2 regions of the Lysinibacillus sp. CTST325 genome follow, and region 1 is predicted to be linked to the other one. Evidence: riboswitches for the same ligand, from Rfam matches in the RefSeq annotation. Region 1 holds a riboswitch; the other holds the start of a gene.
What was found. A riboswitch is a leader RNA that binds a small molecule or an ion and turns the genes downstream of it on or off. The one in region 1 is predicted to bind FMN.

Region 1 (13,444 bases):
TTTTCCCTTGATGCCATTTAATGTGTCTGCACTAATATCAATACCTATGTATGCAATAATCTCCCCTGCTTTATCTTTGACTGGTGCACCAACAGATAAGTAAGAGCCATATACAGGGTCTGATATTACTTCTGTTACATATGTTTCTCCATTATAAGCTCTTTGCACTTGCATCTCGGGTACTGTACAGTACATTCCGATATCAAAGCCTTTAAATTCAGCTGGTAAACCCATAATCATTGCTTTGGATACCTTTGGATTTTCAATCTCTAATGTATAAACAAATAAGGCACCTATTTTTACTCTTGCATCATTTAAGTAATCTCTTAATTGCCAATAATAATCGTTTTTCACGGGGTTATCTAAAAATTGTTTGTATGCCTCTACATCAATTGAAGATGCAATAGACATAGCCGCTTCCAGACTTTGGTTAGCGATTGACTCTTCAACTGTCTTTTTCATTTTTATATAGGATGTAAAGATGTTTAAGCTTGTAAACAGTATTAATAAGATAGTTGATAGTAGTAAAATTAGTTTTATTTTTCGTGTTTTCATACAAACTGGTACTTCCTCATCTATAGACATGAATAATGCCTTAATTTAGTTGGGCTTGACTTTCGCATCAAATACAAAAATCGTTAGCCGAAGTTAACATCATGTCATACTCTCCACTAGGGAAACGATTTCAATCCAATATTCCTATAATACTATAGTAGACTTCGTTTTTATGGTTGTTCAATTATATCTCGACATAATTACGTCCGGAATCGGCTTGGATAAATGCATACTTCATGATTCTTCGCCTCTCTAAATAAAAATATTCGTTCTTATCTTATCATCCCAAGCGAGTTTTGACTATTACCAACCCACATTTATCGCCACTTACTTTTTGGGCTATCTCCTTCCCATTATTGACGTTGGAGAAGTCTATCAGGAACTGATAAAATTCTAAAACAATTTTTATTTTTCGAACGAAACACCATTCTAGTCGCAACCATTAGTTTAATAATCCTTCATTAGAAAGTAAACTAAAAAGGAGAAGGATTTTTAATATGCCCCCTCCTTATTATATATTGCTTATTCCATTCTTTCTCCGCTTTTTGAATCAATCCGACCTTTTATCCTTTTAGGAAGTGTTAAAGCTTCGTCCAAATAATCTTTAAAAGAAATTGTAATCGGTTCTGCGTCCTCCCCTATTCCAACGATAACTTCTAGAAGTTTTGGCGAATAAACTACAGTATGTAATGTGCCAAAGTATTGTTGATAGTGCTTAAAAAATAACGGAGAATTTCCATTATTAAAATGTCGATAAGCAGCCATTGTAGTCAAATTTTTTTCAATTAAATAATTTATAAAATGTTTTCGATTGACAGACCCTTGAATATTTTTCTTATTTTTCTCTTTCATACTCGTTGTTTGAAAATGATTCGTACAAATTAACGGATTTTCATATCTTAATTCCTGCTTATGTGGGGAAGCTTCTACTACTATAGATTGTCCGCTTTGATCTGTCATTGAGTAATTGTAACAATAACCATGTGGGAGTTCTGTAATTAATTTAAGTGCTTCTTCAATATTTTTACATTGCTCTAATAATATTCGGACAATCGTTGAAGCGATAAAGCCCTCACCATTGTACTCATTGTTGACAAAATGTAGACCAACAACTAACCCATATTCATTCATTCCATCAAGTCTACCTATAATTTGTTGGCTAAATCCAACACTCGCATATCCATTCATTGGATTAGAAAATACAAGTCTTGCATCATACAATGTTGGACTAAAATCATAGTTTCTAATATAATTTCCGTCTTGCACAAAAGAAGTACAGCCCATTTCAGGAAAGGTAATATTATAGCCACTATACATATCAATGACAGAATCCAGCATTTGAGCTAATCCAACGGCCAATCCTTCCATTTCTTGCAAAAGACTAGGGGAATGAAATTGTAGTAATTGTTTTGCCATTTGGACATTTATAAAGTTCAGAGATTCATTTTGTATTGGATGAAAAGTTGATAGTAGTTCTTTACTTTGCTGAAGCCCAATTTGATAGTAACTGCCCCTTAGATTTACAACTTCTACGATTAATTCTTCATAAAATCTCATTAATTTTCTCTCCTTACCTACTGTAATTGGTTTCTATATTCATCGTAATGCTTCAAGTAAATAAAAGGTCCAGTGAAATAAGACATATAAAGACCAGGCCTATAAAAGCCTGATCTCTTCATTCTAACTATTTATTTTTCCTACTTGATGTCTTTGTCTCATCTTGTACATTTAAAAATTCAGGTCGCATTCGATAACCTGTAGGAGATAAGCGAACTAAAGATTTTTTAATGTCCTGCCAATTTAAATCTGCGCTCATATTTAAGTACGGTACACCTAATACTCGTATGTTTGCAGTATAAAGAAGTATGAAAAACACCGAAATAAAGAATCCAAATAACCCTAAAAAGGCAGATGCTAAAATGATGATTATCCTGAGAATGCTCATTGCTGTTACGAAAGATTGATTGACGAGTGTAAAAGCTGCAATACTTGACGTAGCGATAACTACAATCATGGCAGGGCTCGTAACACCCGATTTAATAGCTGCATCTCCAATAATTAATCCCCCGACAACACTTATTGAACCGCTGATAACATTGGGTAGATGTATATTTGCTTCTCGAAATAATTCAAACATAAACAGCATCATTAATATTTCTAGAATAGTTGGAAATGGGAGCCCCGTTCTTGATTCAACGACAGTTGCCAATAGGATGAATGGCAATTGTTCTTGATGGTGAGTCGTTAATGCAAGCCAAAAACCTGGTAAAAGTATACTTATTAAGATAGCTATTATTCGTAGTATACGCTCCATAGAACTTACAATAACCGGATACTCATTATCCTCACCGGATTTAAAAAGTAACATTGAATTAGCCGGGGTAATGATGGCATATGATACTCCATCAACCATAATGATAATGCGTCCTCTACTTAAAGCTTGTACAGCAAAATCAGGGCGGCCAGTATAATCATGTCTAGGTAGAATTTTTGCACTCTGCTCAATTCTCTCCATCAACAAATCCCCACTAAATACAATATCCGTATCCACACGTTGCAACTGTAGTTTTATTTGCTCAAGCATTTTTTGATTGACGACATCTTCAAAATAAAGTACAGCTACAGTTGTTTTTGATCGTTTACCAAGTTCATATGTTTCAACACTCAATGAATTAGTAGGTAACCGTTTTCGTAATAAAGCTATATTGATAAAAACATCCTCAATAAAATCATCTCTCGGACCTTTGACAACTAATTCAAGAGTTGTTTCTTTAGGCTCCCGATTCGGTTTTTTAGCGATATAACTTGAATACAGAAAATTCATATCTTCAAAATAGAGTAAAACATGTCCTTTATAAACTCTTGTGATGGCATCATCTTTACTTGATATTTTCTGAAGATGGGGAACGTGTAAATTGTTTTGTATATGTTCTTCTAACATTTCCTCCGCTGTTGCAGTAAATAATGATTGAACTCGTTGCACAATAACGGTCTGCAGTAACCGCTCATCAACCATCGCTTCACATTTTATCAAATGTACTTTATGTTGCTGGAAGAAATACTCTTGGAATATTACATCAGCAGAGCGTTGAAATAGTGACTTCAAAGATTTCAAATTTAATTCTTGTTCCATTGAAGAAATATCCCTCATCTCCTACTGAGCCAGCTCCAAATTAGTACATTTATGAGTAATAACATAAATACACTTACGGATATTTTCCCCATGTTTTATAAAAATATTCAAGAATACTTAATGTTTAAAATGCTTCTCAGAATAATTTACATATGCAATTTCCATACTATTATTCGACAATATTTATCCAATCAACTTTTTTAAATTTGCCATTTCAATAGCAGACATTGCTGCGTCATAGCCTTTATTTCCTGATTTAGTCCCTGCGCGCTCAATCGCTTGTTCAATATTTTCTGTAGTTACAATGCCAAAAATAACAGGTACATTTGTAGTTAGTGACACATTTGTAATTCCTTTTGCTGATTCATTACATACATAATCATAATGTGTTGTTGAGCCACGGATTACTGTACCTAATCCAATAATGGCATCATATTTCTTTGTTTCAGCTAACTGTTTCGCGATGAATGGCACTTCAAATGCACCAGGAACCCATGCTACATCGATAGAATTCTCATCCACACCATGACGCTTTAAACCATCTAATGCACCGTCTAATAATTTGCTTGTAATAAATTCGTTGAAACGACCAACTACTACTGCTATTTTTAAATCCGTACCAATTAATTGTGCTTCAAATGTTTTAACCATTTTGAATCTCTCCTCTATTATTTAGTCTACTCATCATAACGTGGGGTTGATTTCCGTTCCGACTAGGCGCTTTCCTGGGGGCGTCCGATGAGTCGCTAATCCCAAGGAGTTGTCTAGTCTCCACTCCAATCAACTTATATACATAAAGTACGTTTTAACAAATGTCATTCCAAACTTTTGTTGATGTTCCTTTATATTGTCTGTGTGTTTTCTTCCATTATTTGTTGTCGACGATATGTTGCCAATGCTTCTATGGAAATCATTTTTAAATGATGTTGTGCTGCATATTTAATGAGGTCATTAAAGCGTAGCATTTTGCCATCGTCGCCCATAATTTCGCAAATAATGCCCGCGGGAACACTATGACAAAGTTTGGCCAAATCAATTGTAGCTTCTGTATGTCCTCTACGCTCTAATACACCATTATCTTTTGCTATTAACGGGAATACATGGCCTGGTCTACGAAAATCTGCGGCTTTCCCTTGTGGTTCTAACATTTTTTGTATAGTCATTGCCCGTTCAAATGCGCTAATTCCAGTCGTTGTGTCTACATGATCTATACTAACGGTAAATGCCGTTTGATGATTATCTGTATTAATACTAACCATAGGCTTTAATGCTAACTTTTGTGCAAGCTCCTGTGAAATCGGTGTACATATAAGACCTCGTCCATAGGTCGCCATAAAGTTAATCGTTTCTGGAGTCATAAATTCCGCAAGTGCGAGTAAGTCCCCTTCGTTTTCTCTGTCCTCGTCATCTACTACAATAATCATCTTCCCTTGTTTTAAATCCTCTATTGCTTCTTCAATTGAATGTAGCAATATCGCCGCCTCCAGTTCGTAAAATGTTAGTTAAAACCCGTTTTGTGCTAAGAAATCTCTTGTGATGGTCGGAGGTTCCTGTCCACACTTAAGTTGATGCAAAATGTATTTTCCAACTAAATCGGTTTCTACATTAACGAGATCACCCATTTTCTTCATACCTAAAATAGTTTCCTGGTATGTGTGAGGTATCAGTGATACTGTGACACCGTTTTTCTCGACATGAAAGAGTGTTAGACTCGTTCCGTCAATTGTGATAGAACCCTTTGGAATACAGTAGTTCGTTAACTCTGTTGATAGTTCAATATCAATATAGACTGCATTTGCTAATGGCCGCTTGCGCACTATTTTCCCTACCCCGTCAACATGTCCGGATACAAAATGACCACCGAAACGTCCATTAGCTGACATAGCACGCTCTAAATTTACCGGATCTCCAACTGCGAGCTGCTGTAAATTTGTTGCGCTCACTGTTTCAGGCATTACATCCATCGTTAGCTCTTGTTCATTAAAATGTATCACTGTTAAACAAACACCATTGACCGCTATACTATCCCCGAGCTTTACATCCTCTACCATTTCCTTTGAAATAACGGTAATTTTCATACTTTGCCGATCGCTTTGCATGGTTTTTACGGTACCAATATCCTCAACAATTCCCGTAAACATTTTTACACCTACTTTCATTCATTTAATAATTTTCGTTCAAACAAAAAACCCCTTAGATTAAAGGGGTTTGGGAGTTCATATACATAAGACGTCAACAAATAAACCTCATGGATATAATATTTTTTTCCATAGGCTGTCATCTCATCGTTCTTCTCCCATCCAGACTGTCACTGTCGGTTTTGGATTTGCACCAAATCAGCTTGCGCTCACGGACTTTGAATTTCTTCATCACCGCCGATTGGGAATTTCACCCTACCCCGAAGAACAACTGCTATTCAATTTTTTAGCCAAATAAAACAAAAACTACTTCCCAACTATAAAATGGGAAGTAGTTAAAATAAAAGCATACTCAAACAAACCTTATAAACTCAAGCGAATTTAAAAAGCTCACACTTTTACCCTTCTCCCATCCAGACTATAACTGTCGGTTTTGGATTTGCACCAAATCAGCTTGCGCTCACGGACTTTGAATTTCTTCATCACCGCCGATTGGGAATTTCACCCTACCCTGAAGGATATTTTATTTAGCTATTTCTTACGATAACACTACTTGATTAATTTATCCAGATAATTCTCAAAAACAATTTCTAAATTTCAGTAATGATCCCCATCCACATGTAGTACTTGACCAATAACGAAGGATGAGTCATCGGGGGCTAAATATAGGTAGGCGCATGCCCCGCTCGTTTTATTGACGTATTTGACAACCGTTGGATACCTAGAGACAGTTAATGGCATCCAAATCGGTCCTGGGGCGACTGCATCCCTCGAACCCCTCTTCTGTATTTTACCGCTTCCTTCATATGCTAAGTTGTCTATATTTCCCTAAGACACTGCTAATAACCATACTATTGATCTAAAGCGAATAAATTAATATATACTTACACAATGAATAACAATAATTTAAATATGCTAAAACTAAGTAAGCTAAAAGCTACTTATTAAGGAACCTCTATTCAATTAGCACGTTACATTATAATGGCACTTTTTTAATCCGCTTGACATTAAAATTCATAGTGACACTGTGAGTCATTGTTCGTGCCAACGTTAACAATGAACGCAACGACTAGGATTAGATTCCCTTCTCACATTGGAGGTTTTTTTATTGCAAAACATCTTGAAAAAAAAATCTTTTAACAAAGTTATATTTTATACCTTTATCGCAATTTGCTTTATCGCTTCTGTTTTTTTCGTTTATCACAACGAAGCATTTTATGATCGTCCAATTGCGGAAGTTATAAAAACGGAATTAAAAGAATCAAACCCTGTAACGGATTTGTATGAAAATGAAGATCATTTATATACTCAGCAAATTACAGCTGTATTAAAAAATGGTGAAAAAAAAGGTAAGCTTATTCATTTTACAAATGAGTATTCAGCATCTGGAGCCTTTGATCAAGAGTACCATGTTGGGAATAAATTATTTGTTTCCATTAAAGCAAATACAAACAAAAATGGGGATTTAACTGGGGCTATTTTAGACGTGAAACGTGATCAGTTTGTCTTGATAGTGGCGTGGATTTTTATTTTTGCTTTGCTGATCGTTGGTAAAAGGCAAGGGTTATTTTCAATCATCAGTTTAATTGTAAATTCTCTTGTTTTATCCTACGCTTTGGATTTATATATACAATCTAATATAAATTTGATATTTATTAGCGGGGTATGTGTTCTTTTATTTACGGTCATTTCTTTAATTCTCATTAACGGCTTGAATGAAAAAACATATGCAGGGATTGCTGCAACACTTATCGGAACATTTATTTCGTTATTGATTAGCGCTTTAGTTCTGTGGATCACAAACGAAAATGGAATTCGATATGAAGAGATGCAATTTTTAACGCGACCTTATCGAGTGATTTTTATGGCTGGGTTATTTATTGGAGCACTAGGAGCTGTAATGGATGTCTCCATCACAATGGCTTCTTCAATGTTCGCTTTATTTGAGCAAAACCAAAATATTTCTGACCAAGCACTGAAAACCTCAGGGATGGACATCGGGAAAGACATTATGGGAACGATTACAAGTATTTTGTTTTTTGTTTATATTTGTGGCTCAATCCCTATGTTGATTTTATATTTGAAAAACTCTTATCCATTAGGGCAAACACTTTCCATGAACCTTTCATTAGAATTAGCTAGGGCACTAGCAGGTGGAATAGGTGTGGTCTTAACAATTCCAATCAGTTTATACACTTCTATTTTTTTCATTAATCGAAAGAGGGAAAAATAATGAATGTATTAGTATGGTTAACTGCCATTTTATTCATATTGATGATCGTTATTGGTGGAAAAAAAGGAGTACGATCTTTTCTATCTTTATTTTTAAACTTTGGAGTACTCTTTATAACTATCTTTTTAATGACCAGTCAGAAAAATAGTCCGATTTTATTAACGCTCATTGCCTGTACCGTCATTAGCTGGATTAGCTTATTTTTTATTAATGAAACGAGCAGTAAAACGGTAACTGCATTCATTTCTACCATGATTACGATTGTAATTTTATTATTATTCATTGTTTTTGTAACGGAGAAATCAATGATTCGAGGATTCGGGGAAGAATCCTCAGAAGAAATTAGCATATTTTCTCTTTATATTGGTGTCAATTTTGTGCAAATTGGAGCTTCCGTTATTATTATGAGTACGATTGGGGCCATTTTAGATGTTGCCATTTCTATTGCTACTTCCATGCATGAAATTCTTCATCATAATCCGTTAATTAGCAGAAAAAAATTATTTACATCAGGTTTAAGCATCGGAAGGGACATTTTAGGTACAGATACAAATACATTATTTTTCGCTTTCTTTGGTGGATATTTAAGCTTGCTCATATGGTTTAAAGATTTATCTTATTCAATTGGTGAAATTATTAATTCAAAAGTATTTGCCACTGAACTTATTATGATATTCTGCGCAGGTATTGGAATCGCACTTATCATTCCTATTACTTCCTCGGTAAATGCATATTATTTAACAAAAAAACGCGATACAACACAAGATGCTTCATAGTATTCCTACCTGTCACCCAGCTCAAACAACGGATGACAGGTACTTTTTTGTCCATTCAACTACATAAAAATTTTCAGATGATTTCATTATTGAATTCGATGCATTTTTCGGTACAATATTTACCAAAGAACACCCCTTACCTCCCTTTACTTAAAGAAATATTTATCCATTAGTAAAAAAATTTATTCGTCTGGGGTTATTAATAATACTCTGTTACATATTCTGTATAATCATGTCATTATTTTAAAAATAGGCAGTAACATTTTCAAGAAAAAAACGTCTTTACAACTAGATAATTAAAGGAGAAAGTTTGTTATGAAATATATTATTTTTGATTTTGATGGAACACTGGCAGATTCTACAGCAGTGTTTGCATCAGCTTGGAATACGATTGCGCAAAAATATAAATTTAAAGGAATAGAGTTAAAGGAAATCGAATCATTGAAAAAATTATCTATAGCGGAGCGCAGTAAATTATTCGACTTCCCTATGTATAAATTGCCCATGATTTTGCCACAGTTTTACCGCTTATATCGTCAGTCATTAAATGATGTTCATCTTTATGATGGTATTAAAGAAGTCCTTACGGAAATTGATCAAAGGGGCTATAAAATCCTTATTATTTCTTCCAATTCACAGGAGAACATTTCAGAATTTCTAAAAATGAACGGTATTCATTGTGTGTCAAATGTTCTTTGTTCAAACCGTATTTTTGGAAAGGATAAAGTGATTAAAAAGTTTTTAAAGGACTCAGGCATTACACCTTCAGAAGTTTTATACATTGGTGATGAGCAAAGAGATATTGTAGCCTGCAAAAAAGTGGGCGTGCCCATTGTTTGGGTTAGTTGGGGATATGACGCTATTGATGTTGTACAACAAGAAGAACCCGAGTACAAAGTTGCTACCCCACAAGAGATTTTAAATATCATATAAACTAAGAGGATCATAGCGATTAAAAAATGGCTATGATCCTCTTGTTGTTGAAAACAATTATTGTGGGAATAATTTAAGGTCCCAGATATACCACTGTCGCTTCACTTTCGCACATAAAAAACATTGCTGTAGTTTCGTTTTATTAGAGGAACAGATTGAAGATACATATTTAGTGGTTGATTGGAGTGGAGACTGGGCGACTCCTTTGGGATTAGCGATAGAGGAACGAAGGCTAAAACAATCACGTCCTGTGATAACGCCTTCGTGACCAACATCGTGTTGCTGTCGCTATGCTTTCGCACAGAAAACATTTGCTGTTGCCGCTACGTTAGCGCGAAAGCGAAGCGTCAGCGACAAAGCACCTAGTCGGAACGGAAATCTACTCCTCGTTTTACAAAAGAGCAATACTATGGCTATTTCAAAATTGCTACATATTTTTCTGCTGTTCTTATCTCAATTGTAAGAGAATTTTTACTATAGCTAGCTTTAATTAAAAAAGGTACGTTAGTTGTATTTTGAAATCTGAAATCTAAGCCACCGTAGGAAACTGTAGCGTCTCTTCCTTTTGGAACGTACCCGACATCTAAAGAATGGTGATGACGTTCTACAAATTTGACTGGTATTTGATCAACCGCGTTAAATAAGGTGCTGGACGTTTGACAGATACCTCCCCCAATGCCCATCACAACCTTTTTGTTGATGATTTCTGGCGCAGGCTGATAACCATTTACTTCGTCTCTTGGTCCAACGACTGTATTAAAGGAGAAATAATCTCCACTTCCAACGATAACATTATTAATTGCCTTCGCCGAAAGTTCAATATTTTTATTTCTTCCTACATCACGAGTATTGAAGTAGGTTGTATAGGATGCAACAACTACGTCTTCTAAATAAGGAATATCTTCAAAATTATAGCCGCTTTCTGTAAAAGATAGAGGCATCTCCACTTTACCACCAGTTGCTGATGCTTCTAATATTCTCTCTACTAAGTCACTTTCTTTTAAAACAATTAAAGGACTACCTTTAATTATTTTTCCTTGATCGTCCAGCTTATCGAGTATCATACGTTTATCATAGCCGGTTGTTTTTTCATTCCCTCTCGCTAAATCTTTTGCTAATTGCTCAATTTGCTTTGTATATGATTGTCTGTCACGTTCATAGTCCATTTCTTGCGGTGAAATTGTTTGTACGATGGCTTTTGTAGAAGGATCCACTATTTCAACAACGACTGACTCTGCTTGTTGTTGTTCAAAGGTAACAGGCTTTTTTACATCTTCAGATTTATGCTCTGACTCTTGAATTTGTTGTTCTTGTTTTTTCTCATCCGCAGATTTCCCTTGACAGCCAATTAGCCCAATCGTACAAATAATACTTAGTGTGGTTATCCACTTCTTTTTCAAATAAAACACCTTCCCTATCGTCATACTACAGAGACATCTTATTCGTGTATTCCAGATAGTGTGTTTCATTTCATCATTTTTATTTGTTTATAAAATCAATTATGCCTCGACATAATTGCGTCCGGAGGCTTTAACTTTTTAAGTTAAAAACACTCTACAAAGTTGAATGACATTGTAGAGCGCTGTTTTTTATAGATGCAGGGTACAGAACATCCCTTTATCAATTTTATTATTTTGCATATTTCACACTAAACCTATAGATCAATACTATATAAATCCAATCATAAATAAAGATTGCAAGCGAAATGATAGTAATCAATGGTGTTCTAAAATACAAATAGAAGCAAACTGCTGCAAACACAGTACCGATCATTTTACAAATGGCTATGCCCATTGATTGTCCACTTAAGTTCCCTCTTTGTATGAATAAGGCAATAAAAAGCCCTGACATCATCAGATTTTGGAAAAATGCTGCATATATGCCGGCCATATCTTCGAATTCATGCATCATCGCTAAAATCGTGAGAAAGCTTACTACGAGTGTTATGAAAAAAGATGTATAAAATACCTTTCTCGGAATAATTTTTTTATACTCCTTATAACCATAAAGTAAAAATTGCATCAAAATGAAGATATCCAAAAGAAACCATAGGAAAGTAAGGATCCTTTGCAAGTCATTTAGTGGATACATAAATGAAAAAATAAATTCCCATGAAATATTGGCACAAATTGCGGCCATAGGCATCCCATATTTCTTATCCTTTATTCCTTGTTTGATGATTAATATATATGTAATAATCCAAAATAGCCACATGCCGAATTGGCTGATCAATATGAATTTTTCTTGATGAATATTTACAAACTCCTTCCCTCTAATTATCATTTTTCCATACTATATGATGAAATCTATTCTTTATGTCAAAAGAAAGTAGAAAGGATATGTAAATACTCAAGATCTTAAAAATCATAAGAGTAAGCGCCTATACATTCATTAACCAATCATATATAGTAAGACGAGGTGATGATATGAAAAATAAAATTTATTTTGATAACGAACAATTTATCGCAGGCACTACCTTAAAGGATGACATTGAGCTAGAACATAACAATATGGCACTGCATACATGTGTGAATGAGGCAGATGTGTTAAGCAATCGAAAAAAATTAGCAGCTACTTTAGAATGTGACTTAAATAATTTTATTTGCACACAGCAAACACATAGTGCTAATTTCCATAAAGTCACGATTTCTGATAAAGGACGCGGCGCAGAGCAAATGGACACTGCCATTAGTAATACCGATGCACTTTATACATTAGAACCGAATTTACTTTTATGTAGTTTTACAGCAGATTGCGTACCTGTCATTTTTTATAATGAAGTTAATGGCCTTATTGGCGTAGTACATTCAGGATGGCAAGGCACAGTTAAGGAAGTCACACCAAGACTTTTCCAACATTTGACAAAAAATGAACAATGTAATCCACAAGATTTTCACGTACAAATCGGTATGGCACTTAGTCAGGAGAAATTTGAGGTGGATACAGATGTCTATGAAAAATTCCACAACCTAGGCTATGCTGAGGACTTTATGTATTACAATGCACAAACAAATAAATATCATATCGATAATCAACAAACTGTGAAAAAGCAATGTGAGCTTGCAGGTATCCCTGCTGATCAGATTTTGATTGATACAACGTGCACATTCCTTAGCCCAGATGGTTTTTCCTACCGACAAGATAAACAGGTTGGCAGACATTTAAGCTTTATTATGCGAAAAGAACAATAGTTAAAAGAGGCTGGGACAAATGCGTTTCAGCCAACAAAAATACCGAACTATCCAATGAAACTCTCATGAAGTGTTTAGGAAAAGTTCGGTTTTTCTTTTTATCGTGTTTTGTTAATTTAGAGAAACGTGGCGTTCTTAGACTGAGTTCCTATATTTCAGCACATGTCTTTTGAACCGAAAGCGTAGCGACAGGTACAGGTGTTTGGACACCCATTAAAAGAAATTAAGCCAAGCCCGCGAAAGCGCCAACTCGGAGTGAAAATCAACCTTTGTTTATGGAGACGCATTATTTACTCTTTTGTCCCTTTTTTATAGTTGCGGCAAAATGAGCCAAATCCTTTGTTACAAAAGCAAAAAGGATGTATCTCATAGTAGAAATACACCCTTTTAACATTTAATTATTTATTAACCGGACGTTCTTTTCCAATTCTAAAAACATAATAGCTAATGATAACAAGAGCTAAGAAAATAATTCCCACGATGAG
Region 2 (6,371 bases), 250 kb from region 1:
TTTGCTACTTACTACACTTTTAGCAGGAATAAATTTTTATGTTGCCAAAAAAAATCTTTTAGAAAGTGCAAATACAAAGCTTTTATCAGATATTCAATTAGGCTATGAATATTTAGATGCTAAATTCCCCGGAGAATGGTCCATTAAAAGCAATCAATTATATAAAGGCGACGTCAAAATGGTAGACAACTTTGAGGTAGCTGATAAAGTCGGCGAGTTAACAAACGGAAATGTCGTCTCAATCTTCCAAAACGATACTCGTATTAGTACAAATATAGTCGAAAATGGAGAACGCGCATTAAATACAAAGGTTTCTGATGAAGTTGCGAAAGTTGTACTAGGAGAAAAAAAACGTTTTATCGGATCAGCAAATGTCTTGGGTAGTATGCACCAAGGAGCCTATGACCCAATTTTAAATAGCCAAGGAGATGTTATTGGCGTATGGGCGACTGCTGTACCTACCGCTCCATATATAAGTATTGCTACAAAGTCTGCACTGGAAAATGTAGTGATTTCCTTAGGAATTGCCATATTAATGATTGTTGGGATTAGTTGGTTTTTACAGCGACAAATCATCACACCTATCAATATTTTAAGTTCGAATGCTAAAGAGCTAGCAGATTTAGATTTAAATGTAAAGTTATTAAATCCTAAAGGTAAAGATGAGATTGCTGTTTTAGCAAATGCCTTTAATGATATGAAAAATCGTTTAACAGAGACGATGACAATCGTAGCTGGTAGCGCCAATCAAATAGCTAACTCATCGCATTCATTAGCAGAATCATCACATCAAACAAGTGAGGCTTCTAACCAAATTGCACTTACGATGAATGAAATTGCAGTTGGTACTACGACTCAATCTGATCAAGCTGAACAAATAGTGACTATGATGCAAAAAACAATTGGAGAAGTATCGAGCAGTTTACAAAAGGCCGAAAGCACGTTAAATAGTGCTATAGAATCTACCCATTTTGCACGCCAAGGTGAAGAGGCAATCAATGAAGCTATAAAACATTTAAGCGATGTCACACAAACAGTGTCTTACGCGACAGATTCTATCCAAAAACTCGGTAAACGCTCTGAAGAAATTGGCGGCATTATTACTGTTATTACGGGTATCGCAGAGCAAACAAATCTACTTGCACTCAATGCAGCCATCGAAGCAGCACGAGCAGGCGAGCAAGGAAAAGGCTTTGCCGTCGTTGCATCAGAGGTACGCCAGTTAGCCGAGCAATCAAGTTTAGCATCAGGACAAATTACAAATCTCATTAAAGATATTCAGGCTGAAACTTCTGTGACAGTTCGCACGATGGAAAGTAATCTACTAGCAGTAGAGGAGCAAGTAACCATTATCAACAAGGGAGGAACTGCATTAAAGGAAATCGTTGAAAAGGTTGAAGAAACAGAAAAAGGCGTTGAGCAGATGAAGGCTGCATTTACGAATGTAAACAACAACTCCTTAGGGGTTCAAAAAGCCATTCAAGATATTTCCCGCATCATTGAAGACTCCGCCGCAGCAACAGAGGAAATTGCCGCAACATCGGAAGAACAGTATGCAACTGTGGCAGAAATTACACAAAGTTCAGATGAGTTAGCATCTATTGCTGATAAATTACAAAATGAAGTCAATAAATTCAAGTTTTAACTTCTATAGAATTAGAATTTCCTAACATGAAAAAGAAAATGGAGGCGCTATAGTATGAATCAGAAGAAAATTGCGATGGATATTGACACAAAGGCTGATTATATTTTGATTGCGTTTATGGGCGATTTAGAATATGGGTTGATTGAAGAGATAAAAATTGAGCTTCAATCATTAAGCTTGGAAACAATGCATGGATATATTATCGATATGCAAAAGGTTACAAACATCGATAGTACCGGCTTTGGCATGATTGTCAATTTCGCAAAGAAAGTATCTGTAAAAGAAAAGAAAATCGCCATTATTGTTGTCGATGATTTCATTCGTAACTTGTTTGCTATTTCACAAGTCGATAAAGTATTCCCTATTACTAAAAGCGAAGAGCAAGCAAGACAGATCATTAAAGAAGGCTGGCTAGGTGAACTATCACTTAGCGAATACTAACCCTGTTGTTGCCCTCCCAAACATAAAAGTAGGTTGCATTCCTATTAAACGGAATGCAACCTATTCACTTTAATATTGTAAAAGCATATTTACAAACACAACGATAATCACAAAAGGTACTACTATTAACATCAGTAGTCGATACGTTGAATAGAACCCCTGCCCCATTTGACTTCCTATTAATAATTCCTTCTTCACAATTTCTTTATCAACTACATACGCAATAAAAATAGCAATCAATAAGTTACCTAACGGAAGCATTAAATTAGATACTAAAAAGTCAGTTGCATCAAAAATTGTTTTTCCAAAAATTGATACATCCGCTAAAGTACTTGATGAAAGCGCTGCAGGAATCGCCGCAATAAAGACTACTACACCTAGTAGCATCGTCAATGCAGAACGAGACATACGTCCCTTTTCCATAAATGCCGCTACGATAATTTCATATAAACTGAATGAAGAAGTTAGCGTTGCGAATAAAAATAATAATAAAAACATCGCTAAGAATATTTCACCAAATGGCATTTGACTAAATGCTGTTGGCAGAACCATAAACAGTAAGCCAGGTCCAGATGCTGGTTCTAAATCAAAAGCAAATACAACAGGGAAAATTGCTAATCCTGCTAAAAACGATACAAGCACTGTGAGAAGAACAACGGAGCCTGCGGAATTAGGTAAGCTCACATCTTTCTTTAAATAGGAGCTGTACGTCACAAGACAAGAAAACCCTACCGCTAAGCCAAAGAAAGACTGCCCTAACGCTTCTAATATAGCCTTTCCAGTTATATTGGAAAAGTCAGGCCATAAGAAGAACTTAACCCCCTCCATTGCCCCATCTAATGTTAAAGCCCTCACAACAAGCACAATAAACATAATGAATAATAAAGGCATCATCCACTTATTGGCCTTTTCTATACCATTTTGCACACCAAGTGAAATGACTAATACATTTACTAGCGTAAACAGCCCTAAACCTAGTAATGTAATCCAAGGTGTTCCTACAATCTTTGCAAATAGTTCACTAGGATCAACGGAAGGATCAATAACAGCCCCAGTCACACCAAGGCCACTATATATAAAAATCCAACCTCCTACAACACTGTAAAAACTTAATAATAAAAAACAGCCGAGCACACCCATACGACCAACCCAAGCCCAACCTGTTTTTGTAGGTGCAATTTTTTTATAGGCAGTTACAGCCTCAGACTGTGTACCACGACCTAAAATATATTCTGATAACAACATCGGTAAACCAATCAGCAATGTAAATAGAACAAAAATAAGGAAAAACGCTCCTCCACCACTTTGTCCAGTAACATAAGGAAGCTTCCAAATTGCGCCTAGTCCAATTGCAGCTCCAGCCGATGCTAAAATAAAGCCTAGTTTACTAGACCACTGACTCTTTTTTTCACTCATCTCTTCAAACTCCTCTAACTTACTCAACTCTTCCTTATTCTACAATAAAATAATACACTCGACTAGATTAATTCTATACGTTACTTTTGCGTAATATTATCCAACACCTCAACCATCATTCTAAATAAAAAAACCTCGAACGCTTAACAGCTCGAGGTCTCATCCTAATTATTTTGTTAAATACATGGAACGCTGATTATTAATCCATTTACGCATCGTTGTAAATAGTAATGCCATGATGATAGTAATTAAAATACCTTTTACAATGTTAAATGGCAATATACCAGCTACGATCATTTTATATAGTGAATCACCTACAACAGGCTCCATACCTAAAAAGTAAGTGTACATAGGTAAAAATACTGCATAGTTAAGAATGCTCATCCCTACTGCCATTACAATTGTTCCAGCAGCTAAACCTCCGATAAGGCCTTTAACTGTTTTGGAGCGATTAAAAACAAAACTCACTGGTAGAATAAATAAAATACCTGTCACAAAGTTCGCGATATGTCCTACCGGTACTCCCGTTGGCGTGCCTGAGAAAACCCAGTCCAACACATTTTTAAATAATTCTACTAAAATACCAGCTACAGGTCCCATAGTGATCGCTGCTAGTAATGCTGGCATATCACTGAAGTCCACTTCCAAAAACGCTGGAAATGGCGGAATCGGGAAATTAAAAAGCATTAATAAAAACGAAATACTGCTCAGCATGCCAATCGTAATATACGATTGAAGTTTAACATTTTTCTTCATAGAAAACTCTCTCCTCTTTGCTGATTCAATCTCGCAAGAAGAAAGGTTACGACCTAATCGATTATCATCATGAAAGAACCCTTATGCAAAAGAGCATAAGGGAGAATAGGCATGATTAAAAAACGCCATTAATTAACTATTTTCTGAGCATACGCTGTGTGAAGCCACATCGAAAAAACGCTCATACATAGCTAAATTCATAACAATGAATGACGATCGTACCTCCATCTTCTCCCATCCAGACTTTAACTGTCGGCCTTGGAATTACACCAAGTCAGCCATGCAAAAAATTATTTGCACAGGTCGCGGGCTGAAGAGCTTTTAGTAAATCATGCGAGCTAATATGTCTTAAAGGAAACATTAGCGATTTACAACTCTATTACCGCCGGTCGGGATTTTCACCCTGCCCCGAAGATGAATCATTATTTTTTTGTTTCATAGCCTTACTATAATGAATTATTAGAGAAATGTAAATAGCTTTGCTTAAAAAATTCCGATTAAACTTGTATGCTTTATAAATACTCGACCAATAGCTCATAGAGCGAAACTTTAATCAGTGAGGGTTTTCTACATCTCCACTAATCCTCACCAATAGGCTTTTATGAGCAATAACTCTTTGCTACTGGTGTCATAAAATGACAAGAGCATTCACGCACATATAGCGGCGAGAATGCTCCAAAAAATTTTTTAAGTTCTACCGTTATGCTGTTTATGGCATATATCGTTTATTGGCTCCTACAGGCTTTGGCAAGAATTTTTTTAAATCAAATCCCTCCCAGGTTTCCTGTACAACATTGTCTAAACGTATTTGTTGATCAAAGCTTGCAGCAGTGAGCATCATAGCTTCTATCAGCTGAGTTGCACGAACAGTATCCATGGTCGTTAAATCAAGCGGCTCATCAAATGTAACAATAACACCTTCTGCTACTTCTTTCACAGTGTATGTTATATTTTCCGGTACAACTGAAACGTATACATCATCATTTTTATTTCGCATATCGGTAAGTGCTTCTGTTACAGTGGGAAAAGTTTTACGAGAATCGGGTGATAAATATTCAGCTCCATTTTCATCTTTATATAAATAATAATTAAAATGATTTGAGCTTGTTAATGCCTTAGGATTACTTGGCTCTTCTTCCTTGGAAAATTTGTAGGCTGTACCATCAGGATTTTCAAACTCAACATCTTTATACTCTGAATCAGAGAATGTATCCTGTAAAGTCTCTAAATATTCATTAGTATCTGCTGAAGCAACATCATAATCATTTTCCTCCGGCAATACATGAACTAGTTTATCGCCCTTCTCCTTCAATTCTCCTTTATATGGATGATAGTTAGTAAGACCATTTGCTTTCTCATCAATTTGCGGCGCATACTTTTCATACATTTGTAATGTTGTAGGCTTTTTCTTCGCAAAATCAGTAGCAACTCGTTCATTTGGAATGATATACGTCATCGGTACGCTTTTCTTATCACGATTTGCCAAACCAATATGAAATACTACTGCATCTGTTAAATCTTCCTCATAAACTGATGATCGTAAAGACATGATCCTTGAATGTTCTGCTACTATGCTGTTGGATTCCATCATCTTATCATGGTTGACAGAGCTTTTCGCTGCATGACTATCCTGCGATGTTGAATATTGAGAGGTTTCAGGAGCATTAGCCTGGTCTATTTTTGCATCATTATGATTCATGAACATAGAGCCTGTAAGTACTGTTAAAGCGAAAACTGCTGCAACGCTCATAAAGATTGGCCATTTACGAATTTTCTTCTTTGTTGTCGCTGTCTCGGTACTTTCTTGTTGCATAGGAATACTGTGTTGTTGCTCTTGCGATGTTATTTCATCATCTATCGGTTGTTGTATAGCTTCTTGAAGATGGACATTATCCTGCAAGCGAGCATCTGTCATTAATCGATTGAATATTTCTTCTTTCGAACGGCGGTCAGAAAGCTTAGGGGCATTATTTAATAGATGCTCAAGTTGGTCATCATCAAATTGGTTATGTGTCATTGCCTTTTCGCCTCCTGTTCACTAACCTGTTGTAGCTGTTGCCTTAAAAATTTAATGGCACGATGCTGAGTGGTTTTTACCTTCGCTTCTGTCCAA

Region 2: linked by a shared signal. The riboswitch ahead of ACYQ73_RS01910 (ECF transporter S component) and the one ahead of ribE (riboflavin synthase) in region 1 are both predicted to bind FMN.

What each region holds. Positions count from the first base shown of each region.
Region 1 covers NZ_BAAFHO010000001.1:113,926-127,369, forward strand. The annotation lists gene ACYQ73_RS00575 (sensor histidine kinase) at 1-555, opposite strand, end outside; gene ACYQ73_RS00580 (C45 family autoproteolytic acyltransferase/hydolase) at 1,078-2,112, opposite strand; gene ACYQ73_RS00585 (spore germination protein) at 2,240-3,688, opposite strand; gene ribH (6,7-dimethyl-8-ribityllumazine synthase) at 3,872-4,339, opposite strand; partial or broken gene ribB (3,4-dihydroxy-2-butanone-4-phosphate synthase) at 4,567-5,160, opposite strand; gene ribE (riboflavin synthase) at 5,191-5,829, opposite strand; FMN riboswitch at 5,973-6,098, opposite strand; FMN riboswitch at 6,224-6,349, opposite strand; gene ACYQ73_RS00605 (YibE/F family protein) at 6,944-8,059, shown strand; gene ACYQ73_RS00610 (YibE/F family protein) at 8,059-8,835, shown strand; gene ACYQ73_RS00615 (HAD hydrolase-like protein) at 9,151-9,768, shown strand; gene ACYQ73_RS00620 (VanW family protein) at 10,182-11,168, opposite strand; gene ACYQ73_RS00625 (transmembrane-type terpene cyclase) at 11,398-12,051, opposite strand; gene pgeF (peptidoglycan editing factor PgeF) at 12,195-12,959, shown strand; gene ACYQ73_RS00635 (amino acid permease) at 13,358-13,444, opposite strand, start outside.
Region 2 covers NZ_BAAFHO010000001.1:370,803-377,173, forward strand. The annotation lists gene ACYQ73_RS01895 (methyl-accepting chemotaxis protein) at 1-1,645, shown strand, start outside; gene ACYQ73_RS01900 (STAS domain-containing protein) at 1,700-2,086, shown strand; gene ACYQ73_RS01905 (sodium-dependent transporter) at 2,156-3,502, opposite strand; gene ACYQ73_RS01910 (ECF transporter S component) at 3,671-4,258, opposite strand; FMN riboswitch at 4,481-4,678, opposite strand; gene ACYQ73_RS01915 (RNA polymerase subunit sigma) at 4,968-6,275, opposite strand; gene sigX (RNA polymerase sigma factor SigX) at 6,272-6,371, opposite strand, start outside.